One region of the Streptomyces sp. NPDC030809 genome, then DNA from elsewhere that is predicted to be linked to it. Evidence: riboswitches for the same ligand, from Rfam matches in the RefSeq annotation. Region 1 holds a riboswitch; each other region holds the start of a gene.
The links. Region 1 has a riboswitch for cyclic di-AMP ahead of ACZ407_RS32965 (M23 family metallopeptidase). Riboswitches for the same ligand answer to the same signal wherever they lie in the genome.
Positions count from the first base shown of each region.

Region 2: it holds a riboswitch for cyclic di-AMP, as region 1 does, so the genes downstream of both, ACZ407_RS27480 (LysM peptidoglycan-binding domain-containing protein) here and ACZ407_RS32965 (M23 family metallopeptidase) in region 1, are expected to answer to the same signal.
Region 3: it holds a riboswitch for cyclic di-AMP, as region 1 does, so the genes downstream of both, ACZ407_RS12595 (transglycosylase family protein) here and ACZ407_RS32965 (M23 family metallopeptidase) in region 1, are expected to answer to the same signal.
Region 4: it holds a riboswitch for cyclic di-AMP, as region 1 does, so the genes downstream of both, ACZ407_RS16595 (M23 family metallopeptidase) here and ACZ407_RS32965 (M23 family metallopeptidase) in region 1, are expected to answer to the same signal.

Region 1 is NZ_JBVIDV010000036.1:47,429-54,713, reverse strand. Features, by position in the region: gene ACZ407_RS32985 (sporulation protein) at 1-816, shown strand, start outside; gene lhgO (L-2-hydroxyglutarate oxidase) at 935-2,122, shown strand; gene trmB (tRNA (guanosine(46)-N7)-methyltransferase TrmB) at 2,182-2,967, shown strand; partial or broken gene ACZ407_RS32970 (PrsW family intramembrane metalloprotease) at 3,011-3,949, shown strand; gene ACZ407_RS32965 (M23 family metallopeptidase) at 3,972-5,012, opposite strand; cyclic di-AMP (ydaO/yuaA leader) riboswitch at 5,022-5,155, opposite strand; tRNA gene ACZ407_RS32960 (tRNA-Met) at 5,500-5,573, opposite strand; gene ACZ407_RS32955 (FBP domain-containing protein) at 5,635-6,123, opposite strand; gene ACZ407_RS32950 (TetR/AcrR family transcriptional regulator) at 6,198-6,791, shown strand; gene ACZ407_RS32945 (DUF488 domain-containing protein) at 6,788-7,150, shown strand; tRNA gene ACZ407_RS32940 (tRNA-Lys) at 7,216-7,285, opposite strand, start outside.
Region 2 is NZ_JBVIDV010000023.1:115,272-122,556, reverse strand. Features, by position in the region: gene ACZ407_RS27495 (cytochrome P450) at 1-179, shown strand, start outside; gene ACZ407_RS27490 (cupin domain-containing protein) at 176-709, shown strand; gene ACZ407_RS27485 (redoxin domain-containing protein) at 857-1,786, shown strand; gene ACZ407_RS27480 (LysM peptidoglycan-binding domain-containing protein) at 1,780-2,607, opposite strand; cyclic di-AMP (ydaO/yuaA leader) riboswitch at 2,610-2,770, opposite strand; gene ACZ407_RS27475 (crotonase/enoyl-CoA hydratase family protein) at 3,156-3,971, shown strand; gene ACZ407_RS27470 (hypothetical protein) at 3,998-5,497, opposite strand; gene ACZ407_RS27465 (TerD family protein) at 5,669-6,190, opposite strand; gene ACZ407_RS27460 (FAD-binding oxidoreductase) at 6,364-7,285, shown strand, end outside.
Region 3 is NZ_JBVIDV010000007.1:230,263-237,547, reverse strand. Features, by position in the region: gene ACZ407_RS12615 (Ppx/GppA phosphatase family protein) at 1-65, opposite strand, end outside; gene ACZ407_RS12610 (DUF501 domain-containing protein) at 62-619, opposite strand; gene ACZ407_RS12605 (FtsB family cell division protein) at 672-1,154, opposite strand; gene eno (phosphopyruvate hydratase) at 1,296-2,582, opposite strand; gene ACZ407_RS12595 (transglycosylase family protein) at 2,888-3,622, opposite strand; cyclic di-AMP (ydaO/yuaA leader) riboswitch at 3,626-3,797, opposite strand; gene ACZ407_RS12590 (LysM peptidoglycan-binding domain-containing protein) at 4,085-5,095, opposite strand; gene ACZ407_RS12585 (cytochrome P450 family protein) at 5,267-6,535, opposite strand; gene ACZ407_RS12580 (globin domain-containing protein) at 6,692-7,285, shown strand, end outside.
Region 4 is NZ_JBVIDV010000011.1:55,349-62,633, forward strand. Features, by position in the region: gene ACZ407_RS16585 (aspartate aminotransferase family protein) at 1-975, shown strand, start outside; partial or broken gene ACZ407_RS16590 (tyrosine-protein phosphatase) at 1,157-1,948, opposite strand; cyclic di-AMP (ydaO/yuaA leader) riboswitch at 2,279-2,442, shown strand; gene ACZ407_RS16595 (M23 family metallopeptidase) at 2,445-3,446, shown strand; gene ACZ407_RS16600 (SGNH/GDSL hydrolase family protein) at 3,761-4,567, shown strand; gene ACZ407_RS16605 (MBL fold metallo-hydrolase) at 4,811-6,115, shown strand.

The DNA.
Region 1 (7,285 bases):
GTCCCGGAATGCCTGCGCGTGGACGCGGCCCCGCTGCTGCTCGGCTCGTACTCCGACGAGGTGGGCCGGGCCCTGTTCGGCGCCACCGCCGAACTCACCCGGCTCGCCGGGTGGATGGCCTTCGACACCGGCCAGCAGGAGGCCGCCCAGCGGTACTACATCCAGGCCCTGCGGCTGGCCCGCGCCGCCGCGGACGTACCGCTCGGCGGGTACGTGCTCGCCTCCATGTCCCTCCAGGCCACCTACCGGGACTTCCCCGACGAGGGGGTGGACCTCGCCCAGGCCGCCGCCGAGCGCAACCGCGGGCTGGCCACCGCCCGCACCATGAGCTTCTTCCGGCTGGTGGAGGCCCGGGCGCACGCCAAGGCCGGCGACTCCCAGGCCGCCGGGGCCGCGCTGCGCGCCGCCGAAAGCTGGCTGGAGCGCTCCCGGCAGGGCGACAACGACCCCGGCTGGCTCGGCTTCTACTCGTACGACCGCTTCGCGGCGGACGCGGCGGAGTGCTACCGGGACCTCAAACTCCCGCGCCAGGTACGCCGGTTCACCGAGCAGGCGCTCTCCCGGCCGACCGAGGAGTACGTACGCTCCCACGGGCTGCGACTGGTCGTCAGCGCGGTCGCCGAGCTGGAGTCGGGCAACCTCGACGCGGCCTGCGCCCAGGGCACCCGAGCGGTCGAGGTGGCGGGCCGGATCTCCTCGGCGCGCACCACCGAATACGTACGGGACCTCCTGCACCGGCTGGAGCCGTACGGGGACGAGCCGCGCGTGGCCGAGCTGCGCGAACGGGCCCGCCCGCTGCTGGTGACCCCGGCCTAGCGGCCGGACCCGCGGGAGGGCCCCGGCCGGGCTCTTCCGCGGGTCCGGCACGTTCCACAGGACACCCCCGTCACGGGACTGTCAGTGCCGGGGTGCAGACTCGGACCCGGGAGGTGGCATGGACTGCGACGTAGTGGTGATCGGCGGCGGGATCGTGGGCCTTTCGACCGCGTACGCCCTGTCGAGCCTGGCTCCGGGGACGCGCGTGGTCGTGCTGGAGAAGGAGCAGGGCCCGGCCCGGCACCAGACCGGGCGGAACAGCGGAGTGATCCACAGCGGGATCTACTACCGGCCCGGCTCGCTCAAGGCGCGGTTCGCGGTGCAGGGCGCGGCGGAGATGGTCGAGTTCTGCGCCAAGCACGGGGTACCGCACGAGGTGACCGGCAAGCTGATCGTGGCGACCGACCGGGCCGAGCTGCCGCGGCTGCACGCCCTGGTCCAGCGCGGCCGGGAGAACGGCATCCCGGTCCGCGAGCTCGGCCCGGCGCAGATCACCGAGTACGAGCCCGAGGTCACCGGACTCGCGGCGATCCACGTGGGCACGACCGGGATCGCGGACTACGGACAGGTCGCCGCCCGGCTGGCGGAGGCCTCCGGGGCGGAGATCGTCTACGGGGCGGAGGCCGACCTGATCTCGCGGCGCCCGTCGGCGGTGGCCGTGCGCACCGCGTCCGGGCTGGTCGTGAAGGCCCGGGCGCTGGTCAACTGCGCCGGGCTCCAGTGCGACCGGGTGGCCCGGCTGGCCGGGGACGACCCCGGCATAAGGATCATGCCGTTCCGCGGCGAGTACCACGACCTGGCCCGGCCGGAGCTGGTGCGCGGCCTGGTCTACCCGGTGCCGGACCCGGCCTTCCCCTTCCTCGGCGTCCACCTGACCCGCGGCATCGACGGCTCGGTCCACGTGGGCCCGAACGCGGTGCCGGCCCTCGCGCGCGAGGGGTACGACTGGGGCACCGTCCGGCCCCGCGACCTGGCCTCGCAGGCGGCCTGGCCGGGCACCTGGCGGGTGGCCGGACGGCACTGGCGGTACGGGGCGGGGGAGATCCGGCGCTCCCTGTCGAAGCAGGCGTTCACGCAGGCGGTGCAGCGGCTGCTCCCGGCGGTGACCGCGGCGGACCTGCGGCCGGCGGCGGCCGGGGTGCGGGCGCAGGCGGTGCTGCGGGACGGGACGCTGGTGGACGACTTCCTCATCCGGGAGGCGCCGCGGACGGTGCACGTCCTGAACGCGCCCTCGCCTGCGGCGACGGCCTCGCTCCCGATCGGCCGGGAGATCGCCGAGCGCGCCCTGCGCGCGCTCCGCGCCTGACCCTGCGGGGCGCAGCGGACGGGCCGGGGCACGGCCGCGGCCGTAGAATCGGACGCACTGTGTCTGAGTCCCTGAACCCCCAGCCCGACGCCGCCCACACCGCCCCCCGCTGGCGCACGGAGCCGCGTTTCCCCGACGGGCCGTCGCCCGACCCCGCCGGCTCGCACCACGAGCGCCGGATCCGCAGCTTCCAGCCGCGGCGGAGCCGGGTGACCACGAGCCAGGAGGACGCCCTCCGCCGCCTGTGGGGCACCTGGGGCCTCGACATCGACGGGCACGAGGTCCTCGACCTCGGCAAGCTCTTCGACGGCCGCCCGGTGGTGCTGGAGATCGGCTTCGGCATGGGCGAGGCCACCGCCCAGATGGCCGCCGAGGACCCGGACACCGGCATCCTCGCCGCCGACGTGCACACCCCGGGCCAGGGCAACCTGCTCGCGCTCGCCGAGCGCAACGGGCTCACCAACATCCGCGTGGCCAACGGCGACGCGATCATCCTGCTCCGCGAGATGCTGCCGCCCGCCTCCCTCGCGGGCCTGCGCGTGTACTTCCCGGACCCCTGGCCCAAGAAGCGCCACCACAAGCGCCGCCTGATCCAGCCGGAGTTCCTCAGCCTGGCCGCCACCCGCCTCGCGCCCGGCGCCCTGCTGCACTGCGCGACCGACTGGGAGCCGTACGCCGAGCAGATGCTCGAAGTCCTCACCGCACACCCGGACTTCGAGAACACCCAGGCCGACGGCGGGTACGCGCCGCGCCCCGCGTTCCGGCCGCTGACCCGCTTCGAGGGCCAGGGCCTGGACAAGGGGCACGTCGTACACGACCTGCTCTTCCTGCGTACGCAGAACTGAAAAGCCCGGCTCCGCAACACGCCCCGGCCGTTACGGTCGTGGCGTGTTTCGGGCGTTCCCTCGTGATTCGCGCGCTTCGGCCCGGGTCCGCACCCTCGTACCGGTCTGTGTGCTCGCCGCCGCCGGAGTGCTGATCCTCGGGATGGTGCGGGAGCAGACCGGCACCCCGGGCTTCCTCGTGGGGCTCGGGTTGGCGGCCTCGCCGGTCCCGCTGCTGATGGCGGTGTTCCGCTGGCTAGGCCCGCCCGGCCGCACCTGGTCCCAGCTGCTGTTCTGCTGCGCGTGGGGGGCCTGCGCGGCGGCGCTCGTCGCCATAGTGGCCAACAGCTTCGCGACCCGCTGGATAGCCGGGGCCACCGCCGACCCGTACGACGCCGACCAGTTGGGCTCCATCGCGATCGCCCCGGTGGTCGAGGAGTCCGCCAAGGCGGCGGCCCTGCTGCTGGTGCACCTCTTCCGGCGGGGCCGGCCGGGCACCGGGTTCACGGACGGGCTGGCCGTCGCCGGGTTCACCGCGACCGGGTTCGCGTTCACCGAGAACATCCTCTACCTCGGCAGCGCCTTCGGGGAGGACCTGGACAGCGGGCTCGGCTTCCCCGGCGGGGTGCCGGACTCGCTCACGGCGGCGACCTTCTTCGTGCGGATCGTCATGTCCCCGTTCGCGCACCCGCTGTTCACCGCGCTGACCGGCATCGGCTTCGGGCTGGCGGCCGCAGCGCGCAGCGGCCGCGGCCGCTGCGCGTTCCCCCTGCTGGGCCTCGCCTGCGCGATGGCCGCCCACGCCCTGTGGAACAGCTCGTCGGAACTCGGCGAGCACGGCTTCCACCTGGTCTACGGGACCGTGATGGTCCCGGTGTTCGCCCTGCTCACCTGGCTGGCCGTACGGGCCCGCCGGGCGGCCGCCCGTACGGACATCCCCCCGGATGCCGGTACGGAGGCCCCGGCCGGTGCCGGTACGGAGAGCGCCGCGGAGCCCGCTGCGGAAGCCCCGGACCCCGCTCCGGTCAGACGCTCAGCCCCTTGCCCCGGAGCCAGGCCAGCGGGTCCTGGGTCGCCCCGCCGGTGCGCACCTCCAGGTGCAGGTGCGCTCCCGTGACGTTGCCGGTGGCGCCGACCCGGCCGATGGTCTCGCCGGTGCCCACGGCGCCCGAGGTCACGGACATCGAGGAGAGGTGGCAGTACCAGACCTCCGTGCCGTCCTCCAGTTCCAGCACGATCCGGTAGCCGTACGCCCCGGACCAGCCGGCGGAGACGACCTTGCCGGCGCCGACGGCCTTGACCGGGGTGCCGGTCGGGGCGGCGAAGTCGAGGCCGGTGTGGTGTCCGGAGGACCACATGGAGCCGGCGTCGCCGTAGTGCGAGGTGAGGGTGTACGAGGAGGTGGGCAGGGCCCAGCTGCCGGCGGGCTTCGCCGTGCGCGCCTGCTCGGCCCGCTCCGCCTGCCGGGCCTGCTCCGCGGCCTTGGCGGCGGCCGCCGCCTTCGCCTCGGCGGCTGCCTTCGCGGCTTCCTCGGCGGCCTTGCGGGCGTCCTCCCGGGCCTGCGCGGCCTCCTTGGCGGCGGCCTGCTCGGCCGCCCGCGCGGCCTCCTCCTTGGCCCGGGCCGCGGCGGCGTCCGACTGGGACTCGGCCTGCTGGAGGATCCGGTTGCGCAGGGCCTCGCCCGCGGTGGCGCCCGCATCGGCCTGCTGCGCGGTGAGGCCGGCGGTGGTCAGCGGCCCGGCGGTGTCCGCGGCGGGGGCGTGCTCGGGTGCCCCGTCCTGGCCGCGCTGGTCCGCGGACGGACCGCCGACCAGGAGCGAGGGTATGGATATGGAGACCTGCGGGCGGTCCTGGGCGGTGGCGATGCCGGTCGCGCCGACGGCCGCGATGACGCCCACGCCGAGCACCGTGGAGCTGCGGGCGAGGCCGCCGCGCTGCTTGGCCACGCGGTGCCGGCCGCGGGCGGGCCGGACGGAGTCCTCGGTGGGGTTCCACTCGCCCCACGCACCGGCGTTGGCACCGTCGAACGCCCGGGAGGCTTCGGGGGTGGGGCTGTTGGACGCCACGGGGGCGCTCCTTTCCTTCCTTCTCGCCTACCGGGTTAGCTGACGGGTTCGGAGCAGGAAGGTCTCCTACGGGCCCAAAGCGGCCCGATTCACCCCAAGTTGTGGTTCCCCGGTTCCCTCGCGGAATTCGGCGCGCACGCGCACGGTGCCGTCTCTTGCGACGGCTGGGACAGCCGCGCCGCGTTATCGAACGGTAATAGACGGAGGCGAGTGATTCCAAGCTGTCGCGACCGTTCCTTCGCGTGTATCGGCCACGCTCTGACCGGCTCTGGCCTGGACTTTTGGGGACAAGGCATGATCAACCCGGGCGGTTCGCCGGGCGTTTGGGCATGTCTCCGGCCACCCAAGGGAACTGACACCGCGTCAACAGGGCTGCGCAACGCGGCCGTTCGGTTACGGTCCGCAATCGTGGCGGTCCGGGGCCGAGGAGCGGCCGCCGGGAAACGACGAGAGCCCGGATCCAATGGATCCGGGCTCTCGTGCTGAGTAGCGGGGACAGGATTTGAACCTGCGACCTCTGGGTTATGAGCCCAGCGAGCTACCGAGCTGCTCCACCCCGCGTCGGTAGACACAACAATACGCCATCCGGGAGGCTCCCGTCGCCACGCTTTTCCCAGGGGCCTCAGAGCGAGCCGAGGAACCCCTCCAGGTTCCGCCGCATCCGCTCCACCTGCTCCTCCACGGTCAGGGACTCCTCGATCCGCAGACCGCCCTCCGGCTGCTTCCGCCCCCGCACGTACAGCGAGCAGGCCAGGTCGGTGCACACGTACAGGCCCACCGAGTTCCCCTCGCGGCCCTCCCGGCCCCGCTTGCGGGCGGTCATCAGCGACACCCCGCCGCCCGGGTGGGTGGTCAGGCACAGCGAGCACATGCTGCGGTACAGCGCCCCGCGCCGCACCGTCGGGAAGCGCAGGGCGATCCCGGCGGTCCGGCCCCCGTGCTCGGCCACGAGGTAGCTGCGGTCCGGGGCGGACAGGTCCCGCCAGCCGAGGAAGTCGAGGTCCTCCCAGGGGCGCTCCCCCAGGTCGCGCGGCAGCGGCAGCCGCTGCGCCTCGCCCTTGGAGCAGTTCACGAACGAGCCGCGGATGTCCTTCTCGGTCAGTGCCTTCATGCCCCGCACGCTAATGTTCCTAGGACCCCTAGGCAATTGATTAACAGGAATCGGACGACGGAAGGACCCGGAGCATGCCCCGAGCCGGACTGACCCCCGAGCGGGTGGTCGAGGCCGCCGCCGCACTGGCCGACGAGAAGGGGCTGGACCAGGTCAGCGTCTCCGCCCTCGCCCGTGGGTTCGGCGTGAAGGACGCCAGCCTGTACGCGCACGTCCGGAGCCTGGCCGACCTGCGCACCCGCCTGGCCCTGGCCTCGGCCACCGCCTTCGCCGACCGGCTGAACGCGGCCCTGGCCGGCCGCTCCGGCCACGAGGCCCTGGCTGCCTTCGCCCGGGCCTACCGCGAGTTCGCCGTGCACCACCCCGGCCGCTACGCCGCCACCCAGCTCGCCCTGCCCGCGGAGACCCTGGAGGCCTCCCCCGGCCACCGCCGGCTGGTCGAGCTCACGTACGCGCTCTTCCTCGGCTACGAGCTCGCCGAGCCGGACCGCACCGACGCCGTCCGCCTGCTGCGCAGCACCCTGCACGGCTTCTCCGCCATCGAGGCGGCCGGCGGCTTCGGCGCCCCCCGCGAGCTCGACGCCTCCTGGGACCGCATGATCGAGGCCCTGCACTCCCTGCTCACCCGGTGGCCCGCCGCGCCCCCGTCGGCCACCCTGGCCCCATGAGCTCCCGTATCCGCGTGCGCCGCGTCTACGACCCCCCGGAGGCGGCGGACGGCACCCGCGTCCTCGTCGACCGCCTCTGGCCCCGCGGCCTGTCCAAGGAGGCCGCCCGCATCGACTCCTGGCCCAAGGCCCTCACCCCGTCGAACGAACTCCGCCGCTGGTACCACGACGGGCAGGGCACGTACGAGGAGTTCCGCGACCGCTACGAGGCCGAACTCGCCGCCCCCGAAGCCGCCGAGGCCCTCGCCGCCCTCCACGGCCTCACCGCGGCCGGCGGCCCGGTCACCCTGCTCACCGCCGTCAAGGACCCCGCCCGGAGCCACGTACAGGTCCTCCTGCCGCACCTCGCGGACCGCTGAGCGCCCCGCGAACGGCAAAGCGCCCCGGCCCGGTTCTTCAACCGGGCCGGGGCGCTCCGTGCACGTAGGCCATGTCGGACTCGAACCGACAACCAATGGATTAAAAGTCCACTGCTCTGCCAATTGAGCTAATGG
Region 2 (7,285 bases), on a different contig from region 1:
TCGGCTACGGGCCCCACTACTGCCTCGGCGGACTGCTCGCCCGGCTGGAGTCGGAGCTGATGGTGGACGCGCTGCTGGACCGCTTCCCCGGACTGCGGCTCGCGGTGCCGGAGCCGGAACTGCGGTGGCGGCCGGGGGCGCTGATCCGGGGCCCCGAGGGATTGCCGGTGACCTGGTGACCGTCTTCGCGCACTCCCCGGACGGCCTGCTGGTGCCCGCCGGGCACGGGCGGACGCTGGTCACCCCGGCCCACGAGGTCACCTTCAAGGTGACCGGCGAGCACTCCCGGGTGGCCTCCAGCTTCGAGGTCGTGGTGCCTCCCGGTTTCGACGTGGGCGCCCATGTGCACGCCCACAGCGAGGAGTTGTTCTACGTGCTCGAAGGGGAGCTGGAGGTGCTGGCCTTCGAGCCGCGCATCCGGACCAGCGAGGACTGGCGGAACTGGAAGTCCGCCACCGGGCGGCGGCCGGTGCACGCCGGGCCGGGCACGGTGATCGTGGTGCCGCCCGGCTGCCCGCACGCCTTCGCCAACCGGTCCCGGGAGCCGGCCCGGATGTTCTTCCAGTCCTCGCCGCCGCCGGACCACGAGCGCTACTTCGAGGAGCTGTTCGCGATCCTGTCCGGGCCGGGGCCGGTGGACGAGGAGGCCATCGCGGGCCTGCGGACCCGCTACGACATCGAGCAGCTCACCCCCCTGCGGCACGGCTGACCCCGGTCCCGCCCGGGCCGTACCGCTCCCCCGCCCCCGTCCGGCTCCGGCCGGCCGGGGGCTTGACCTTGCCCTCCGGGGCAAGGTCTAGCGTGAGCCGCAGCGGAGGCGGCGCCGACGGGGGGCCGCGCGGACGGCGGGGGCGGCATGAGGATCGGCGAGGCGGCGCGGCGGGCGGGGGCGACCGCGAAGGCGGTGCGCTACTACGAGTCCCTCGGGCTCATCTCCCCCGGCCGGCTGCCCAACGGCTACCGGGAGTACGGGGACCACGAGGTGCGCCTGGTACGGGAGATCAGGGCGCTCGGCGCGATGGGTATCCCGGTGGAGCGGACCCGCCCGTTCCTGGACTGCCTGGACGGCGGGAGCGAGCACGGCGACGACTGCCCGGCCTCGCTGGCCGGTTACCGGGCGGCGATCGAGGACCTGGACGCGCGCATCGAGGCGCTGACCGCCCGCCGATCGGCGCTGGCCGGACGGCTGCACTCGGCGGCGTACCGCAACAGCACGGCACGGCCCGGTCGGGAGGACCCGTACCGGCTGCCGGCCGGGCTGCCCGTGCCGGAGGACGACGGAGCCGCGGCGCACCTGCCGGGACTGGCCGCGCCGCCGCTCGCCCTGTCCGCCACGTCGGGCGGGACGGTACGGCTGGACCGGCTGGGCCCCGGCCGCACCGTCCTGTACGTCTACCCGCTGACCGGGCGCCCGGAGGCCGACCTGCCGGCCGGCTGGGAGGAGATCCCCGGGGCGCGCGGCTGCACCGCGCAGGCCTGCGGCTTCCGGGACCACCACCGGGAGCTGCTGGCGGCGGGGGCCCGGGTCTACGGGCTGTCCGGCCAGGACACCCCGTACCAGGCGGAGGTGGTGGAGCGGCTGGGACTGCCGTACCCGCTGCTGTCCGATCCGGACCTCGCCCTGGCGCGGGCGCTGGACCTGCCCACCTTCGAGTTCGAGGGCCGGACCCTCTTCAGGCGGCTGACGCTCGTCGTGCGGGACGGGAGGATCGAGCACGTCTTCCACCCGGTCTTCCCGCCCGACGAGCACGCCGGCCAGGTCCTCGCCTGGCTCTCCGGTCAGTAGGCGCCGAAGACGTTGTCGATCGAACCGTAGCGGGCGGCCGCGTAGTTGCAGGCCGCGGTGATGTTGGCGACCGGGTCGTAGGAGTCGGTCGAGGTGCCGGGCACGTGGTAGGCGCGGAAGGTGGGGTCGATCACCTGGAGCAGGCCCTTGGAGGGGATGCCGGCCGCCGCGTTCGAGTCCCAGTTGTTGATGGCGAGGGGGTTGCCGGAGGACTCGCGCATGACGTTGCGGTAGATCCCCTGGTAGCTGCCCGGGATGCCGTGGCGGGCCATGATGTCCAGCGACTCGCGGATCCAGCCGTCCAGGTTGTTCGGGTAGCTCACGGCCTTCGGGGCGGCGGTGGTCCGGGCCGAGCGGTCGGCGCGGGCCGGGGCCGCGGCCCGGTCGGCGGCGCTCTTCGCCTTCGCCGCCGCCGACTTGGCCGGCTTGGCCTTGGCGGGGTTGGGGGCGCCGAGGGTGAGCTTGAGGCCGGGGTGGATGAGCGCCGGGTCCCCGCCGATGACGTTCCGGTTGTCCTGGTACAGCTTCTTCCAGCCGCCGGTCACGTGCTGCGAACGGGCGATCCCGGAAAGGGAGTCGCCGGCCTTGACGGAATAGGTGGCCGGCCCCTTGGCGGGCGCCTTCCCCGGGGCTGCCGCCGGAGCGGACTTTGCGGTGGTGATGGAATGCACGGACTGCGCCGCCGCATTCGGGGCCGCGGCGTCGGCCACGCTGGCACCGATCAGCGGAAGGGCGAGGGCTGCGCCGCCCGTGCCGGCGGCGACGAAGCCGCGGCTGAGCGGGTTGTTCTTCGGGCGGCGGTGCTTACCCTTTGCGGGCATGGCGGTGTCCTCTCCGACGCCTGCGAGGTGAGCTGTCGGGTTCGGGCTGGAGCTGCCCGGCCGCACGGCGTGTGCGGCTTCACCCCGAGCCGTCCCGTGTCCGGGCCGGCGGCCTGCCTGGTTCCCCCGCTCCTGCCGTGTCGCGCGTGGGTGGATGGATGTCCGGGCGGCGGCAGGATTCGGCGTTCCGCTCGGATTGACGGTGACGCTAAAGGAAGCAGGGCGCACAGAACAAGACGTGAATTGCACGAGGAAATGAAATTGACCGATCCACCGGAAAAGGATCATTCCGCACCGCCGGAGGGCGTCCCCAACTTCCGGGCGGCACAAGGGCCGCGGCCGGCTCCCGTGGCTTCGCACGAGGATTCCGCGTGACCCACCTCACGGGCCCCGCGCCGAATACGGCATGAGTGGATATGGAGGCATGAAGAAGCCGAATTCGGACATTGCCCCCTGTCGGCGTAGGCCGGGGTGGGCCATGCTGTGATCCGCCCGCCCGGGCGAGGGGTCCGGGGCGGCGGCGGACGAGGGGGCGCGGAGTGGGCACGGTGGACGGCACGGTGGACGGCGCGGCGGGCGGCAGGGCGGACGGCACGGACGGGGTGCGGATCGAGCGGGACGGGCCGGTCTTCACGGTGGTGCTGGACCGGCCGGGGGTGCGCAACGCGGTCGACGGACCGGCGGCGGCGGCGCTCGCGGCGGCCTTCCGCACCTTCGACGCCGACCCGGAGGCGGCCGTGGCCGTGCTGTGGGGCGAGGGCGGCACCTTCTGCGCGGGCGCCGACCTCAAGGCGATGGGCGGCGGGCGGGGCAACCGGGTGGCCGAGGACGGGGACGGCCCCATGGGCCCGACCCGGATGGAACTGGGCAAACCCGCTATTGCCGCCATTTCCGGCCATGCCGTGGCGGGCGGCCTGGAGCTGGCGCTCTGGTGCGACCTGCGGGTGGCCGAGGAGGACGCCGTCCTCGGGGTCTTCTGCCGGCGGTGGGGCGTGCCGCTGATCGACGGGGGCACCGTACGGCTGCCGCGGCTGATCGGCGAGAGCCGCGCGATGGACCTGATCCTCACCGGGCGCGCCGTGCCCGCGCCGGAGGCGTACGGGATGGGGCTGGTGAACCGCCTCGTGCCGCCGGGGCAGGCCCGGGCGGCCGCCGAGCGGCTGGCGCACGAGATCGCGGGGTTCCCTCAGCTGTGCCTGCGGCAGGACCGGCTCTCGGTGCGCGAGCAGCACGGCCTCGACGGGGCGGCGGCCCTGCGCAACGAGTACCGGCACGGCCTGGTGCCGCTGTCCGCCGGGGAGACCCGGGCGGGGGCCGCCCGCTTCGCGGCGGGGGCCGGCCGGCACGGCAGCTTCACGGACTGACCGGCCGGCCCCCGCCCGTCCTCGCCCTACGGACGGGCGAGGACGTCGCCGATGCGGTGTGCGTAGAGCACGCGGCCGCAGGGCGAGACGTCGGTCGCCGCGCAGGAGGAAGAGGCCGTGTTGGCGCGGTGCTCGGTGACGGACCACAGCAGGGCCGGGCTGCCGGTGGACTCGCCGTGTTCCACGTACAGGTCCTCCGGTCCGACGGCGGTCGGGACCTCGGCCCCGCTGACGGTCAGCGCCTTGGCCGCATCGAACCGGGCCCGGTAGAGGCTGCCGTTCGCGTGCAGGTGGCTCTGGTTCAGGTAGACGGTGCCCTGGTACTTGGCTGCGCCCTGGACGCCCTCGACGGGCAGGTGGTTCGCCCAGTCGGCGAGCTGGGTGACCCCGTTGGTCGACATGATCTCGCCGGTGTCGCCGTCGAGCTTGAACCCGCCGATGCGGCCGGTGGAGGGGAGTTCGGTGGTGGCCCGGCAGTACTCGCCCATGATCAGCTCGTCCGGGTTGGTGCTGCGGTCCACCGACAGGTACGAGGCCTTGGGGGCGCCGCGGTCCTCACAGGTGGAGAGCTTCGCCGAGTTGTACTGGGGGGCGCTGAAGGTCCAGCTCGCCACCTGCGGCATCACGTAGCGGTAGCCGAAGGAGTAGTAGACCCCGCTCTGCCGGCCGATCTTGCGGACGTCCTGGACGTTGCTGGTCAGGCCGTTCTCGGTGGCGTCGTTGGTGCTCGCGTCCTGGTCCGGGTTGAGGTCCATGATGTACCGCATGTCGAAGACCCGGATGCCGTTCATGGTGTCGGCGACGTACAGGCGGTTCCCGTACCAGACGATCCCGCCGGCGTGGATGCCGTTCTGCTGCGGGTTCTCGCTCGCGTGCACGGCGTCGTACGAGATGTTGCCGTAGCTGTTGTAGTACGGCCACACGAGCAGCACGTGGCGGTACTTGTTGGTGTCCGGGTCGAGGAAGGTGACCCGTACGCCCTTCTCGTTGCAGGAGTCGGGCTCGGCGGTGGTGCAGCCGTCGGCGTCCCCGCGGCCCGGGTTCTCGCTGTCGTACGAGCCCACGAGCACCGGGCGCTTGGTGCCCCACCGTTCGTCCTGCTGGGCGTCGGAGGCTCCGGTGACGGCCTGCGGGATCCACTCGGTGGACAGCGAGTCCGAGGAGTCGAAGCAGTACGTGCGTGCGGGGGCGAGGGGGGTGCCGCGGTCGCCGGAGCCGAAGGGGTCGGTGGCGCAGGCGGTGCCGGTGGTCGCGGTGCGGTTGGCCTGGTCGAGCAGGTTCTGCACGCCCTGCTTGTGGAGGGCGGCGTCCAGGTCGGCCACCCGGCCGCTGATGTCCCCGCCGGACTTCATGGCGAACTCGGCGCTGCCGGCCGGGGTTCCGGGGCCGCTGAAGGCGGTGGCGGCCGTGGCGGTGGCGGTGGCCGTGGTGGCCTGCGGCTGGGCGGAGCCGGCCGGTGCCGGGTCGGCGGCGGTGGCGGGGGCGGCGAGGCCCCCGCCCAGCACCAGGCCCGCGGCTGCGGCCACGGCGAGCAGGCGGGCTCGGCCGTGCGTGGGTATACGGCGTGTCAGGCGGAACCGCAAGGGTGGCCTCCGTTGCTCTGGGGAACAGAGCAACGGATCCTTGCAGAGCCGCGATCCGGAGGACAAACTTCCGCCAATGCCCGGACAGTCCGGACATGACACCTTTTCACCGGATCAGCGGGCGCCCATGACCCGGGTGAACTCCTCGGGACCCACGGAGAATCCGCGCAGGACCAGGTCCGCGTTCCAGCCCCCCGAGCCGTCCCGGGTGAACTCGGCGACCGCGGCGGCCGTCGCATCCGCGACGGCCGACAGGTCGCTCAGGGCCAGGTCCTCGGCGCCCTGGCGGACCCGGACCCCGGTGCCGGGTATGGAGCCGAAGGTCTTCGGGCCGTCCCCCTGGATGACCACGCCGACCACCACCCGCGCCAGGCTCTCGGCCATCCGGTCGAGTTCGACCGTCATGACCTCGTCGTAGCCGAAGCCCTGGCCGGTACGGCTGTCCCGGTTGAGGGTGATGGTGCCGTCGGGCGAGCGGCGGCCGAAGTGCACGAGGTGGACCGGCTCGCCGTGGGGGTCGTCCGCGCCGTAGACCGCCGCGATGATGTCGAGGTCGTGGGCCGGGGTCCCCGAGGGGCTCGGGTCCCACTTCAGCGCGACCTCCACCTTGGCCAGGCTCTTGCGGACACCGGTCATGGAACTCCCTTTCTCTGGCGGCGCGTTGCCCGACCATGCTGTCATGATCCCCGAACTGCGGTGCGATCGCCCGGATGTTCCAGGCCACCCCGGGTCCGCCGATCGGGTGGGCGGCCGGCCGGCCCGGCCCGGGCTGCCGGAACCCGCCGCTGGGCGGTGGCACTAGTGGGGCCATGAGGATCGGGCGGCGCGCACTGCTGCGCGGGGCGGCGGGACTGGCCGCCCTCGGGACGGGAACCACGAGACGGCCGGGCGGGCCGCGGCAGGGGCGGGACGCGGACTTCACCGCCCTGGCCGCCGGGCTCGACGGCCCGCTGGTACGGCCCGGCGAGCCCGGCTATCCGGAGGCCCGCGGCCTCTACCAGCCGCGGTACGACTCCGTCGCGCCGGCAGCGGTCGCCTACCCCGCCCACGACCTGGACGTTGCCGCGTGCATCGACTTCGCCCGCCGGACCGGGACCCCGGTCGTCCCGCGCGCCGGCGGCCACTCGTACGCGGGCTGGTCCACCGGCCCGGGCCTGGTCGTCGACGTGTCGGCGCTGGGGCGGCTGGTCACCGGCACCGGCAGCGCCCGGGTCGGCGCCGGAACGCGCCTGGGCGACCTGCACGCCGGGCTCGCCGCCCACGGCGCGGCCCTGCCCGCCGGGCTGTGCCCGACCGTGGGGATCGCGGGCCTCGCCCTCGGCGGCGGACTCGGGGTGACCAGCCGGGCCTACGGCACCACGAGCGACCACCTCACCGGCGCCCGGGTGGTCACCGCCGACGGGCGGGTGCGCGAGGTGGACGCCCGGCAGGACCCCGGCCTGTTCTGGGCCCTGCGCGGCGGGGGCGGCGGGAACTTCGGGATCGTGACCGAGTTCCGCTTCCGCACCCGCCCGGCCCTGGACTGCGCCTTCGCCGAGCTCCACTGGGCCTGGCGGGACGCGGGCGCGCTGCTGCGGGGCTGGCAGCGCTGGCAGGCCGGGCTGCCCGACGCGTTCTGGAGCCAGGCCGAGTTCGCGCTCGACGGCGGGCCGCCGCCGGGACCGGTGGTGCGGGTGGTGTGCCTGGACGGACGGCGGGACCTGGAGAACCGGCTGACGGCCCTCGCGGACC
Region 3 (7,285 bases), on a different contig from region 1:
TCGCAGTCGGCGACCAGCAGGCGGATGGAGTTGGTGCCGCAGTCGACGGCCGCGACCCGGGTCACGCGGACCCCTCCCCGGTCTCCGGAGCCGCCGCCCCGTCGGTGCACGGGGTGACGCAGGCGCCCTTGGCCCACCACTCGGGGAGCATCGCGATGGCCTCGTCGCCCAGCGGGTTCACGCCCGGGCCGGCCGCCAGCGAGTGGCCGACGAGCACGTGCAGGCACTTGACCCGGTCGGGCATGCCGCCCGCGCTGGGGAAGCCCTGGAGCACCTCGATCTCGTCGCGGCGCCGGATGTAGTCCTCGTGCGCGGCGCGGTAGGCGGCGGCGAGCTCCGGGTCGGTGCCGAGCCGGGCCTGCATCTCCTTCATCACGCCGTTGGCCTCCAGGGTGCCGATGGCGGAGGCGGCGCGCGGGCAGGTCAGGTAGTACAGGGTGGGGAACGGGGTGCCGTCCGGGAGCCGCGGGGCCGTCTCGACCACGTCCGGCTGCCCGCAGGGGCAGCGGTGCGCGATGGCCCGCAGGCCGCGCGGCGGGCGGCCGAGCTGCTGCTGGAACGCTTCGATGTCGGCGGCCGTCGGCTCGGTCCGGTCGGTCTGGGGCGGGGGCGTTTCCATGCCTGCTGTGAAGTCTCTTCTTTCGGGGTCCGACGGTTTCGGTCGGACGGGCTCAGTCGTCGTCGGGGCGGTCGGCCTTGTCGACGCCGTCCCAGACGTTGGAGTACCAGGGGCGGTCGCCGGCGCCTTCCCCGGCGCGGCGGCGTGCCTCTTCCGCGGCCTCGGGGTCGACGACGGTGTAACCGACCTCCCCGGGCCGCACGTAGTGCAGGTGCCTGCGCGCCTGCTGTTCCACATAGGCCGGGTCCTGCCAGCGGGCCTTCTCGTCGCGCAGCTCCTCCAGGCGCTGGCGCGCCTCGTCGGCGGTGCGCTGCTGCTCCGTGATGTCCGAGCGCTGGGAGACGTACTGGCGCATCGGGTACGCGAGGGCGACGATCAGGGTGCAGAGCACCAGGGCGAGCAGGGCGGCCCGGCCGGTCAGGCGGCTGCGCCGGACCTGGCGGCGGGACTGCGAGCGGTAGACGTGGGCGGCGGTCCGCTCCCCGAGCTGCTTGAGCCTGGTTGCGGTGGAGAACCGGTCCCGGTTCCCGGCCATGTTCCGCCTCCCCTCTCCTACACGCGTACGTCCCCGCACACGGTACGGGACCGGGGGCGGGGACGCTTCGCTACGCTGCGGCTTTGCTCCTTATTCGTTTCTTTGGATGCAAAGCGCGGAGCCGGAGCCGCGCGGGGGTGATCAGCCCTTGAAGCGCGGGAAGGCGCTGCGGCCGGCGTAGACGGCGGCGTCGTCGAGGATCTCCTCGATGCGCAGCAGCTGGTTGTACTTGGCGACGCGGTCCGAGCGGGCCGGGGCGCCGGTCTTGATCTGGCCGCAGTTCACGGCGACGGCGAGGTCGGCGATGGTGACGTCCTCGGTCTCGCCGGAGCGGTGCGACATCATGCACTTGAAGCCGTTGCGCTGGGCCATCTCGACGGCGTCGAGGGTCTCGGTGAGCGAACCGATCTGGTTCACCTTCACGAGCAGGGCGTTGGCGGAGCCCTCCTCGATGCCGCGGGCGAGGCGCTCGGGGTTGGTGACGAACAGGTCGTCGCCGACGATCTGGACGCGGGAGCCCAGCTTGTCGGTGATGACCTTCCAGCCGGCCCAGTCGTCCTCGAAGAGCGGGTCCTCGATGGAGACGAGCGGGTAGGCGTCGACGAGGCCCTCGTAGTACTCGGTCATCTCGGCGGCCGAGCGGGACTGGCCCTCGAACTCGTACTTGCCGTCCTTGTAGAACTCGGACGCGGCGACGTCGAGCGCGAGCGCGATGTCCTTGCCCGGGGTGTAGCCGGCCTGCTTGATGGCCTCGACGATGAGGTCGAGCGCGGCGCGGTTCGACTCCAGGTTCGGGGCGAAGCCGCCCTCGTCGCCCAGGCCGGTGGAGAGGCCCTTGGAGTGCAGGACCTTCTTGAGGGTGTGGTAGACCTCGGCACCCCAGCGCAGGGCCTCGGAGAAGGACTCGGCGCCGATCGGCGCGATCATGAACTCCTGGATGTCCACGTTGGAGTCGGCGTGCGACCCGCCGTTGAGGATGTTCATCATCGGAACGGGCAGCAGGTGCGCGTTCGGGCCGCCGAGGTAGCGGAACAGCGGCAGGTCCGAGGCCTCGGACGCGGCGTGGGCCACGGCCAGGGAGACGCCCAGGATGGCGTTGGCGCCGAGGGAGCCCTTGTTGTCGGTGGCGTCCAGGTCGAACATGGCCTGGTCGATCAGGCGCTGCTCGGTGGCGTCGTAGCCGACGAGCTCCGGGCCGATCTGCTCGATGACGGCGAGGACGGCCTTCTCGACACCCTTGCCCATGTAGCGGTTGGGGTCGCCGTCACGGAGCTCGATGGCCTCGAAGGCACCGGTGGAGGCGCCGGACGGAACGGCAGCACGGCCGGTGCTGCCGTCGTCGAGGCCCACCTCGACCTCGACCGTGGGGTTGCCTCGGGAGTCCAGGATTTCCCGGGCTACGACGACGTCGATGGACGGCACGAGCATCTCCTTCTGGGATGTGACGCTGGGTGTGCGGTGGCACGGAGGCCTTGCGGTGGCCTTGCCGCCTAGAGCCTAACCGGATCCGGGCACTCGGCCGGCCGACCGCCCGGGTCCTGGGACGAAAAAGGGTCCGAATACCCCTGTTACGGGACATAGGACTCTTGAATTCGGCCCGCGGGGGCCGGCGCCGGGGTGCGGACGGCGGGCTTCCGGGGGCTGGAACCGGCGGGCGAACGACACCGCCCGGCGCGTACGGAGGGTCGCGCCGGGCGGTGCCGGGGTGCTCGGTGCCGGGCTCCGGCGGGGCCTCAGGAGAGGTGCAGCTTCTGGCCCGGGAAGATCAGGTCGGCGTCGCCGACGATGTCCTTGTTGAGCTCGAAGAGCTTCTCCCAGCCGCCCTTGACCCCGTGGGCCGCGGCGATGGTGCCGAGGGTGTCCCCGGGCTTCACCTCGTACGAGCCGTCGCCCTTCTTGTAGCCCTGGGTCGCGGAGGGGGCGGAGGGGCGCTCGGAGCGGGTGGTCGGCGCGGACTCCTCGCGGCTCTTCGACGCGGACTTCGAGGAACCGGAGGACGCGGCGGAGCCCGAGGACTTCGAGGAGCCGGAGGAGGAGGGCTTCGAGGTCGAGGGCTTCGACGGGGTGGTGTCGCCGGAGCCGGAGGAGGTGCGGGTCAGGCCGACGCCGCAGCTCGGCCAGGCGCCCTTGCCCTGGCCCGCGAGGACCTTCTCGCCGATGGCGATCTGCTGGGCCTTGGTGGCCTGGTGGGCGTTCGGCGCGTACGCCGTACCGCCGAAGGCGGCCCAGGTGGAGGCGGAGAACTGCAGGCCGCCGTAGTAGCCGTTGCCGGTGTTGATCGACCAGTTGCCGCCGGACTCGCACTGGGCGACGGCGTCCCACTGGGAGGTGGTGGCGGCACTGGCGGTGCCGGCGGCCATCAGGGGGGCGGCGACGGCGGCGCCGGTGACACCCGCCAGGGTCACGATGCGGGTCGTCCGGTCGAGCGCAGTGGGGCGGCGATGCTTGCCCTTGCCGGAAAGCAGCATGGAACTTCTCCTCACCGACGCCTGCGAGGTGAGCTGTCGGGTTCGGGCTGATGAGCTGCCCGGCCGCACGCGGTGCGCGCGGCTTCACCCCGAGCCGTTCCCGTGACCGTCTTTCAACGGCCGGGCCCGGCGCAAACCTTGGGTCCCCCGCTCCTGCCTTCGGCGCTTGCGCGACGACTGTTCCCTCCGGACCGCCGGCAGGATTCGGCGATGCGGTCGAAGGGGCCCGCGGTGGCGAGCGGTTCAGACCGTAGGCAGAGGCCTCCCCGATGTTCAAGGTCGGACATCGGGGAGAAACCGCCCCTATCCACCCCTCCGCCAGGGGTGTTTGCGCAGGTGAGAGCGCTTATTACGGAATCATCACGGCGGGCCGGGCCAGTTGGGCGGAAGAGACGCATGTCTCACTTGATCGAATACGGACATTCGACCCTTAACGGGGCATCAGCCGCGCCCGAAGTGCCCCTATTTCTGACGGAGATCGAGGTTCTGGCCCGGCTGGATCAGATCCGCGTCCTCGCCGATGAGCTTCTCGTTCGCCTTGTACAGCGCGCCCCAGCCGCCCTTCACGCCCTTGGCGTCCGCAATCTCGGAGAGGCTGTCCCCGGGCTGCACGGTGTACGTGGGCGAGGGGGCCGGGATGGACGCCGGGTCGGTGAGGTCCGACGCGGCGTCAGCGGAGCCGGTGGCGCCGCCCGCCGCGCCCAGGCCCTCGTCGGCCGCCGCACCGCGGTGGCGGCCGGAACCCTCGCCCGCGCCGGGCGTGGCCGCCGCAGGGGTCTCGGGGGTGGCCCCCGGGGCGCCGGGGGCGGTCGGAGTGCCGGGCGCGGCAGGCGTGGTGGGAGCCGTCGGCGTGCCCGGCGTACCGGGGGCCGTCGGGGTCCCGGGCGTGGCCGGGGTGGAGGGCGTGCCCGGGGCGGCCGGGGTGGTCGGGGTCGCCGGGGTGGTGGGCGCACCCGGGGTGGCGGGGGTGGTGGGGGTGGCCGGCTTGGCGTGCTTCGCCGGCTTCTCGGGTGCCGGGCGCTCGTCGGGGCGCACGGGGGCCGGGGAGACCGGGCGCGGCGAGGCGGCGGAGCCGGGGTCCACGTCGGCGGCCGGGCCCTTCCCGGTGAGGCCCGCCGGGCCCGCGCACAGCGGCCAGGCACCGGGGCCCTCGCTGCCGAGGATCCGCTCGGCGACGGCTATCTGCTGGGAGCGGCTGGCCAGGTCGGGGCGGGTGGCGAACTCCAGCCCGCCGCCGTCCTTCCACATCTGCTGGGTGAGCTGGAGCCCGCCGTACGCGGCGTTGCCGAAGTCTGCGCTCCAGGCGCCGCCGCTCTCGCACTCGGCGACCTTGTCCCAGGTGGCGGCTTCCGCTGCGGACGCGTTGGTGGCCGCGAGCAGCGGCAACGCGAGCGCGGAGCCGGTGACTCCGGCCGTGACGACGATGGCGGGTGCCTGACGGGGGCGTCTGTGGCGGCCGTTCCCGGAACGCATGGCTGTGGACCTTTCGCGTGACAGCAAAGGGGCGACGGCGAACCTAACCGGCCTCGAACGTTTGTCACAAGTCGATGCAGCGCAGATCACGCGAAGGTCACACTCCTGATGGTCCGTCAAGAACGGTCCAGGAATGCTTGAATCCGGTTCAGTTTCCGGCGGGTTCCGCTTTCAGCCTCCGGACGGCGTGAACGCGACGGGCAGCGTGCGCAGTCCGCGCATGATGAGCCCGCCGCGCCACCGGAGTTCGGCGGGATCCGCGTCAAGTCGCAGGTCCGGCAGGCGGGTCAGCAGGGTGGCCAGTGCGGTCTGGCCCTCCAGCCGGGCCAGCGGGGCGCCGAGGCAGTAGTGGATGCCGTGCCCGTACCCGAGGTGCTGGTTGTCGGTGCGCGAGAGGTCCAGGGTGTCGGGCGCGGCGAACCGCTCGGGATCGCGGTCGGCGGCCGCGAGCACCACGAGCACCGGGTCCCCGGCGGCGATGTCCTGCCCGCCGAGGGTCAGCGGCCGGGTGGCGAACCGCCAGGTGGCCAGCTCCACGGGGCCGTCGTAGCGCAGCAGCTCCTCCACGCCGGTGGCCAGCAGTTCCGTCTCCCCGGCGGCGAGGGAGGCCTGGAGGCGGGTGCGCTGGCCGGGGTTCATGAACAGGGAGTGCAGCCCGTTGCCGATGAGGTTGACCGTGGTCTCGAAGCCGGCGAAGAGGAGGATGAAGGCCATCGCGGCGGCCTCGTTCTCCGTCAGGTGCTCGCCGTGGTCGCTCGCCCGGATGAGTCCGGAGATGAGGTCGTCGCCCAGGTCGTCGCGCTTGCGGTGGATCAGCTCGACCAGGTAGTTGCGCATCTGCTTGACCGAGCGGGCCACCCCGCCGCGCGGGCCGCCCCCGTGCCGGATCATCATCCCGGCCCAGTCGCGGAAGTCGTCCTGGTCCTCGCGCGGCACCCCGAGCATCTCGCAGATGGCGTAGATGGGGAGGGGGAAGGCGAACTCGTGGATGAGGTCCGCCGTGCCCCGCGCGGCGAACCCGTCGATGAGGTGGTCGGTCAGCTCCTGCACCCGGGGGGTGAACTCGGCGACCCGGCGCGGGGTGAACGCCTTGGACACCAGCCGGCGCAGCCGGGTGTGGTCGGGCGGGTCGATGTTGAGCAGGTGGGTCATCAGCTCGGCCTTGCGCTCGCCCGGGATGCCGGTCTTGCCCTTGGCGTGGGCGGGCTCCGCGTGGTGGGCCGGGTTCTTGCTCAGCCGCTGGTCGGCGAGAGCCTGGCGGGCGTCGGCGTACCGGGTGACGAGCCAGGCCTCGACCCCGCTGGGCAGCTTGGTGCGGTGCACCGGGGAGTGCTCGCGCAGCCAGGCGTACGCGGGATACGGGTCGGTCGCGAACTCCCAGTCGAACAGGGTGGGGGCCGGGGGTCCGGCGGGGCCAGCTGCTGCGTTCTCTTCGTGCACCACCCGACGGTATCCCCCCGGGGTGCATGCCCGCGCTCATCCCATATGACGGGTTCGCGACGGCTGTCCGCAGATCGGACGGACCTTGACCTGAGCCGATCCGACGTTCCTACTTTCGGTTCTGTGGATGTGAGGATCTTGAAAAGAAGTTTCGCGGTGGTGGAGAGACGGGCCGAGCACGCGGTCAAGTACTTCTACTCGCACCTGTTCTGGCACAACCCGGGGGTCCGGGAGATGTTCCCGGAGTCCGGCGAGGAGATGGAACGCCAGCGGGACCGGCTGTTCGCCGCGCTCACCCACGTCGTCGCCCACCTGGGGGACGAGGCCGTCGGCCCGTACCTGCGCGACCTCGGACGCGACCACCGCAAGTTCCTCGCCGGCCCCGAGCACTACGCGGCCGTCGGCGCCAGCCTGCTGGCCGCGCTCGCGGAATGCTCGGGCGAGGCCTGGACCCCGGCCGTGGAGAAGGCGTGGGGCGAGGCGTACTCGCTCATCGCGGACGCCATGATGGCCGGCGCCGCCCGCAGCGCCGACCCGCCCTGGTGGGACGCGGAGATCGTGCAGCACCTCCGGTACGGCGAGGACATCGCGGTGCTGACCCTCCGCCCGCACCTGCCGCTCCCCCACCGGCCCGGCCAGTACGTGAGCGTCACCAGCGAGCGGGTGCCCCGCACCTGGCGCACCTACTCCCTCGGCAACGCCCCCCGCCCCGACCACACCCTCGACCTGCACGTCAGCCGCATCAAGCGC
Region 4 (7,285 bases), on a different contig from region 1:
TACGCCACCGGCCGCACCAGGATCCTGTACTGCGCCCACGCCTTCCACGGCCTGACCACCGGCTCCCTGTCGGTCAACGGGGAGAACGGCTTCCGGGAGGGCTTCGCCCCCCTCCTCCCCGACACGCAGATCCCGCTCGGCGACCTCGGAGCGCTGGAGCGCGAGCTGCGCCGCGGGGACGTGGCGGCCTTCGTGGTCGAACCGATCCAGGGCAAGGGCGTGCACGAGGCCCCGCCCGGGTTCCTGCGCGCCGCCCAGGAGCTGCTGCACCGGCACAAGGCGCTGCTCATCGCGGACGAGGTGCAGACCGGGCTCGGCCGCACCGGGGACTTCTACGCGTACCAGCACGAGGAGGGGGTGGAGCCGGACCTCGTGTGCGTGGCGAAGGCGCTCTCCGGGGGGTACGTGCCGGTGGGTGCGACCCTCGGCAAGGACTGGATCTTCAAGAAGGTCTACTCGTCCATGGACCGCGTCCTCGTGCACTCCGCGAGCTTCGGCTCCAACGCCCAGGCCATGGCCGCCGGGCTGGCCGTGCTCGCGGTGATGGAGGACGAGGGCATCGTGGCCCGGGCCCGGGCCACCGGGGACCTGCTGCGCGGCCGGCTGGCGGCGATGGTGGACGAGTACGAGCTGCTGCACGCGGTGCGCGGGCGCGGGCTGATGGTCGGCATCGAGTTCGGCCGGCCCTCGTCGCTGGGCCTGCGCAGCCGGTGGACCATGCTGCAGGCGGCCCGCAAGGGGCTCTTCGCGCAGATGGTCGTCGTCCCGCTGCTGCAGAAGCACCGGATCCTCACCCAGGTGTCCGGGGACCACCTGGAAGTGATCAAGCTGATTCCGCCGCTGGTCGTGGACGAGAAGGACGTGGACCGGTTCGTCACGGCCTTCCGGGAGGTCATGGACGAGGCCCATGCGGGCGGCGGGCTGATGTGGGAGTTCGGCCGGACGCTGGTCAAGCAGGCCGTCGCGAACCGCTGAGCCGTGGGGCGGGCCCCCGGCGCGCCGAGTGGTCACTCGGGCCGGGGGCGGGGGCCCGCTCTCAGGCTTCCGGGGTGGAGGGGGCGGGCGACGCGATCGGTGCGGGCGGTGCGGATGACGCGGCCGGTGCGGGCGGGGCGGATGACGCGGCCGGTGCGGGCGGGCCGGAAGGCGAGGACGGCTCCAGGAGGCGGGTGCGCAGGCGCTCCAGGGTCGCCGGGCCGAGTCCGAGGCCCTCCGCGAGGTACGGGTCCACCCCGCCCCAGGTCTCCTCGATCGCCGCGAAGGCCGCGTCCAGGTAGTCGGTCCGCGCCTCGAAGAGGGGGCTCAGCAGGGCCATCACCTCGGGGGAGCGGGCGCCCTCGGCCTGCTCGCTGCGCTGGACGCGGTAGCGGTGGTGCGGCGCGTTCGACTCCAGGTAGTCCGTGACGATGGCCTCGCGCTCGACCCCCAGGGCGAGCAGGGTCACGGCGACGGAAAGCCCCGCCCGGTCCTTGCCCGCCGCGCAGTGCATGAGGACCGGCACGCTGTCCTCGGCGATCGCGTGCAGCACCCGGCTGTGCTCCGCGGTCCGCTCCCTGATCAGCTTCGCGTAGGACGTGCGCATGCGCTCTTCCGCGCGGCCCTCGCCCAGGACCTCGCGGAGGTGCCCGAGGCCGCCCTCGCGGACCATCTGCCAGAACTTGCCCCCGTAGGCCGGGTCGGACAGCGGGATGTTGACGTTGCGCACGCCGTCGAGGGCGACGTCCGCACCCTCCTGGGCCTGGTCCCCCGCGTTGCGGAAGTCGAAGACGGTGTGGAGTCCGAGCGAGTTGAGGTACTCGATGTCCGTTTCGGTGGCATGCGCCAGATGTCCGCTTCGGAAGAGATGCCCTGTACGTACCTGACGTCCGTCCGTGGTCGGAAGGCCGCCTACGTCACGGAAGTTGCGGACTCCGGCCAGTATCGGCTCGTTCGGTATGTGCTGGGTCACGTGGACTCCTGGCGGCTCGGGGGTGTGTCCGAATTGCACTACTTGGCGTCAAGTTACCGTAATAGCGGGGGAGATGTGCAGAGGGTGTGATCGGTGTGCGGCGGGCCCGTGAGCAGGATCATACGGTGACCGTGCGTGGCGGCGGCCGTGCATCGAAAGCCGTTGTGGGGAGGGCTGTTACGCGGATGCAATAGACGGACAGTGACCGGAATTCCGGCGATCATTCAGCTTCCCCATTCCTTTGGGGAATTCATGACTTGTTCCCTCCCTCCGCGCTGGATTACGTTCACCGCCGAGCCGGGTGGAAAGCCGAATCCTGCCGCCGCCCGGATACCGCAACCGACCAATTGCGTGCGGCAGGAGCGGGGGAACCAGGTAGGCCGCCGTTCCGGATCTTTCTCCCGGAGCAGCTAGGGGTGAAGCCGTATCCGTACGGCCGGGCATCTCCAGCCCGAACCCGACAGCTCACCTCGCAGGCGCCGGAGAGGAATTCGCCATGCCCGGAAAGGGTAAGCACCGCCGCCCGAAGGCCAGCCCGATCACCCGCGGTTTCGTCGCCGCCGGCACGGGCGGCGCGGCCCTCGCGCTGCCTCTCATGGGGGCCACCGGCGCCCACGCCGCGGAGCAGGCGGCCGCGCCGGCTGCCGCACCGGCCGTTGCCAACGCCGTCGTGCCGGCCGGGGCCCAGGTCGCGGCTCGGGTCGCCGCTCCGGCCGCCGCTCCGGCCGCGGCGCGGGCCACGTACACCGTGGCCGCGGGGGACTGCCTCTCCGAGATCGCCGCGGAGCACCACGTGCAGGGCGGCTGGCAGCGGCTGTACGAGGACAACCGGACGGCCGTCGGCTCCGACCCCTCCCTCATCCACCCGGGTCTGAAGCTGACCCTCGGCGGCAAGGGCGAGCACCGGGGCGAGGGCGAGCAGCACGCCTCGCGCGCCAAGCGGCAGCCGGTGAAGCGGGCCGAGCGGACGGCGTCCGCGGCGACCGGCTCCGCTTCTTCTGCCTCCTCCGCCTCCTCTTCTGCTTCCGCTTCTTCTTCCTCTTCCGCCGCGTCGGCCGCTTCCTCCGGGGCGGGTGCCTCCTCGGCCTCCGCCGCCGGGTTCGTCGCCCCCGTGACCGCCTCGATCTCCACCTCGTACCGCCTGGGCGGCAGCATGTGGTCCAGCGGGTACCACACCGGGGTCGACTTCTCCGTGGGCCTCGGCACCACCGTGCACGCCGTCGGCGCCGGCACCGTGGTCTCCGCCGGCTGGGCGGGCGCGTACGGCAATGAGGTGATCATCCGGCACGCGGACGGGCACTACTCGCAGTACGCCCACCTGTCCTCCCTCAACGTCTCCGCGGGGCAGACCGTCGGAGCGGGCGACTCCATCGGACTGTCCGGCTCCACCGGCAACTCGACCGGCCCGCACCTGCACTTCGAGATCCGCACCGGGCCGTCCTACGGCCAGGACGTCGATCCGCTCGCCTACCTGCGTTCGCAGGGCGTGAGCATCTGACCCCGTCCGCCGTCCGCGGCGGGCGTCGGCGGCCGGGGCCGGGATCCGAGGGGGATTCCGGCCCCGGCCGGGTTGCGGCTGCGCCGGGTCTGCGCCGGGCGCGCCGGGGGTGTGTCGGGGCTCCGTCGGGGGTGCCTCCGGGTTGCGTCGGGGGTGCCTCGGGGACGGGTGGGGCTGCTGTCTTCGTGCGGTATTCCCGCGGTATTCCTGACTCGTTCCGAATGGCCGAAACTGACCGGGTGGTATAGATCACCCCGCGTCAACCCCTTCCTACGGTCGCGTAGGTCACATCGCGCGGGGAAAGATGTGCTCCCGTGGCAGGCGATTCGACATTTCTCTCAGCAGGGCCCGGGCCCGTGACCCCCATCGGTTCGTACGTGGCACTCGGCGACAGCTTCACCGAAGGGGTCGGCGACCCCGGACCGGACGACACCTTCGTGGGCTGGGCCGACCGGCTCGCCGTGCTGCTCGCCGACCGGCGCGAGGAACACGACTTCCGCTACGCGAACCTGGCGGTGCGCGGCAGGCTGCTGGACCAGATCGTGGCCGAGCAGGTGCCCCGGGCCAAGGAGCTCGCCCCCGAACTCGTCACCTTCTGCGCGGGCGGGAACGACATCATCCGGCCCGGGAGCGACCCCGACGACGTGGCCGAGCGCTTCGAGGCGGCCGTCGCCGACCTGACCGGGGCCGTCGGCACCGTGATGATCACGACCGGTTTCGACACGCGCGGGGTGCCGGTCCTGCGGCACATCCGGGGGAAGGTGGCCACGTACAGCGCACACGTACGGGCCATCGCGGACCGCTACGACTGCCCCGTGCTCGACCTCTGGTCCCTGAAGTCGGTCCAGGACCGGCGGGCCTGGGACGACGACCGGCTGCACCTCTCCCCGGAGGGCCACACCCGGGTGGCGCTGCGCGCGGCCCAGGTGCTCGGCCTGGAGGTGCCGGCCGACCCCGACCAGCCGTGGCCGCCCCAGCAGCCGCGCGGCTCGGCCGAGGTCACCCGCGACAACATCCAGTGGGCGCGGGAGTACCTCGTACCGTGGATCGGGCGCCGGCTGCGGGGGGAGTCCTCCGGGGACCACGTGGAGGCCAAGCGGCCGGATCTGCTGCCGTTGTAGGGCGAGGCGAGGCGGGGCGGGGCGGGGCGGGTCCGGTGATTCGGGCTCGGGTGGGCTGGGGGCAGGGCTCGGGGTCGGGGTCGGGGTCGGTGGGTTCGGGCCGGGGCTGCGACTCGGGTGCGGGCTCGGGTGCGCTGAGGCGCCGGTGGGTTCCGTGAGGTTCTGCGGAATCCTTCGTGCCGGGTGTGCGTTGGGAAGGGCAGAACAGTGGTACGTCCAGCCCCCACCGCCTCAGGAGGCGCCTTGTCCGGCTCCCGACACCTGCGATCCCAGCTGCGTGCGAAGCGCCCGGCCGCCTTCGGCGCGGACCCGGTCGGCGCCCGGATGGAGCGGATCCGCCGTTCGCCGAACTTCGCCGACGGCGTGTTCCAGAACCCGCTGGGCGCCCGGCACCGGCCCTCCGGGTCGATGCTGGAGTTCGCGAAGGTCTACTTCCGGAAGGAAGAGCGTGTACGCCGGGCGCCCGCCGCCCCCATTCCGGTGCATCCGACCACGCTGAAGGACCTGTCCCGGCCGCCGGCCTCGGGCCTGCGGATCACGTGGATGGGGCACAGCAGTGTGCTGGCCGAGATCGACGGCAAGCGGGTGCTCTTCGACCCGGTGTGGGGAGAGCGGTGCTCTCCGTTCCCGTTCGCCGGCCCGAAGCGGCTGCACCCCGTACCGGTGCCGCTGACCTCGCTCGGGGCCGTGGACGTGATCGTCATCTCCCACGACCACTACGACCACCTCGACCTGCCCACCATCCGGGAGCTCGCCGGCACCGACACCGTCTTCGCCGTGCCCCTCGGGGTGGGCGCGCACCTGGAGCACTGGGGCGTGCCGGAGGACCGGATCCGCGAGCTGGACTGGAACGAGACCACGAAGATCGAGGGCCTGTCCCTCACCGCGACCCCGGCCCGCCACTTCTGCGGCCGCGGACTGCGCAACCAGCAGCACACCCTGTGGGCCTCCTGGGTGGTCGCGGGCGACCGGCACCGCATCTACCACAGCGGCGACACGGGCTACTTCCCCGGCTTCAAGGACATCGGTGCCGAACACGGCCCCTTCGACGTCACCATGATCCAGATCGGCGCGTACAGCGAGTACGCGCCCAGGAACCTCGAGGACTCCCGCCCCGACCCGGGCCCGTGGCCGGACATCCACATGACCCCCGACGAGGGTCTCCGCGCCCACCTCGACCTCCAGGGCGGCCGGCCGCACGGGGTGCTGCTGCCGATCCACTGGGGCACGTTCAACCTGGCCCCGCACCCGTGGAGCGACCCCGCCGAGCGCACCCTGCTGGCCGCCCGCAAGGCCGGCCAGTCCGTGGCCGCCCCGACCCCGGGCGAGCCCTTCGAACCGGCGGGAACGGTGCCCGCGGACCCTTGGTGGCGGGCCATCGCGGCCCCCGGCTTCGAGTGGGAGCGGTGGAGCCCGTACCGGGGGGCGGCGGAGGCGGAGCCGGTGCCGGAGGTGCCGGAGGCGGAAGAGGAGAACGAGGCGCGGGGGCAGGCGGGGCCGACGGCGGAGCCGGAGGCGGGGACGGGGCAGGTGGCGGTGGAGGTGTAGGTCTGGGGGCGGGGTCGGTTGCGGCTGATCCGCCTTTGGTGCGCTTCTTTTCCCCCCTGGCCTTGTTGCTGCGGGGCAGCGTCTGCCCACCGCCCCCCAGAGTGACGCGGGGTCTCACCGTGCGGGGTCCGGTGCTGGGCGGGGTTGGGTTTGTGGTGCGGGGTGTGGCCTTGCGGGGTTTGGGGTGGGGCGGTGTTGTGGGGGGCTCCGGGGGGTGCTCGCATGTCTGATGGTCCGGCCGTCCCGGCGGCCGGTGTCAAGGGCGCTCCCTTCGGTCGCGTCGCTGCGCGATGGCCCTTCGGGCCACCCTTGACTCCGGCCGCCGTGCCGTCAGTCCCCAGACTTGCGAGCACCCCCCGGAGGGAAAGCCGGTCACGGGGACGGCGATGCCCACCGGCGGGGTCCGGGAAGCCAGGCAGGGTCATGTCCGGGGCTCGCCCTCACGGGCGAAAGACCCGCCCACGATCGCTACGTGCCCCATCCCGGACGGCGGTCGCCGGGTGGCTCCTGGCCGGGCAGAGGCCGCCCACGATCGCTACACGCCTGATCCCGGGCGGCGGCTGTCGGTCGGCTCGTGGCCGAACATAGACCGCCACCGATCGCTACGCGCCTAATGCCGGTCGGCGGCCGCCGGGTGGCTTGTGGTTGGACACAAGCCGCCCACTACCGCTATGCGCCCCGTGCCGGTCGGCGCCTGCGGCCTGTGATCAGCCTCGGCGCGGGCAGGTTCGTGCCTGACGTCAATTGCGTTCGGCAGAACCGCATTCCGCTGCCCGAACGGCGGTCCGATCGCCGTATCGAACCACGGCGGGCTGGCCGCCAACGTCCCCCAGCCCCCCACCAGTGCCCCAGCATCTGGATGCCTTGTACGGGTGGTGCGGGTGGGAGAACACCCCCGCGCGCAGCGCGGGGGCAGCCCCACCGGCGGTCAGCCGGACCCGAAAGCCCCGCCCGGCACGGGCGCACCTGCACGGCGGGTGGGCCGCCAACGTGCCCGGGCCCCCCACCAGTGCCTCAGCATCTGGATGCCTTGTACGGGTGGTGCGGGTGGGAGAACACCCCCCCCCCGCGCGGAGCGCGGGGACAGCCCACCGGCGGCCGGCCGGACACTAAAGCCCCCCGGCACAGGCGCAGCCGCGCGGAGCGCGGGACAGCCCCACCGCGGGCAGC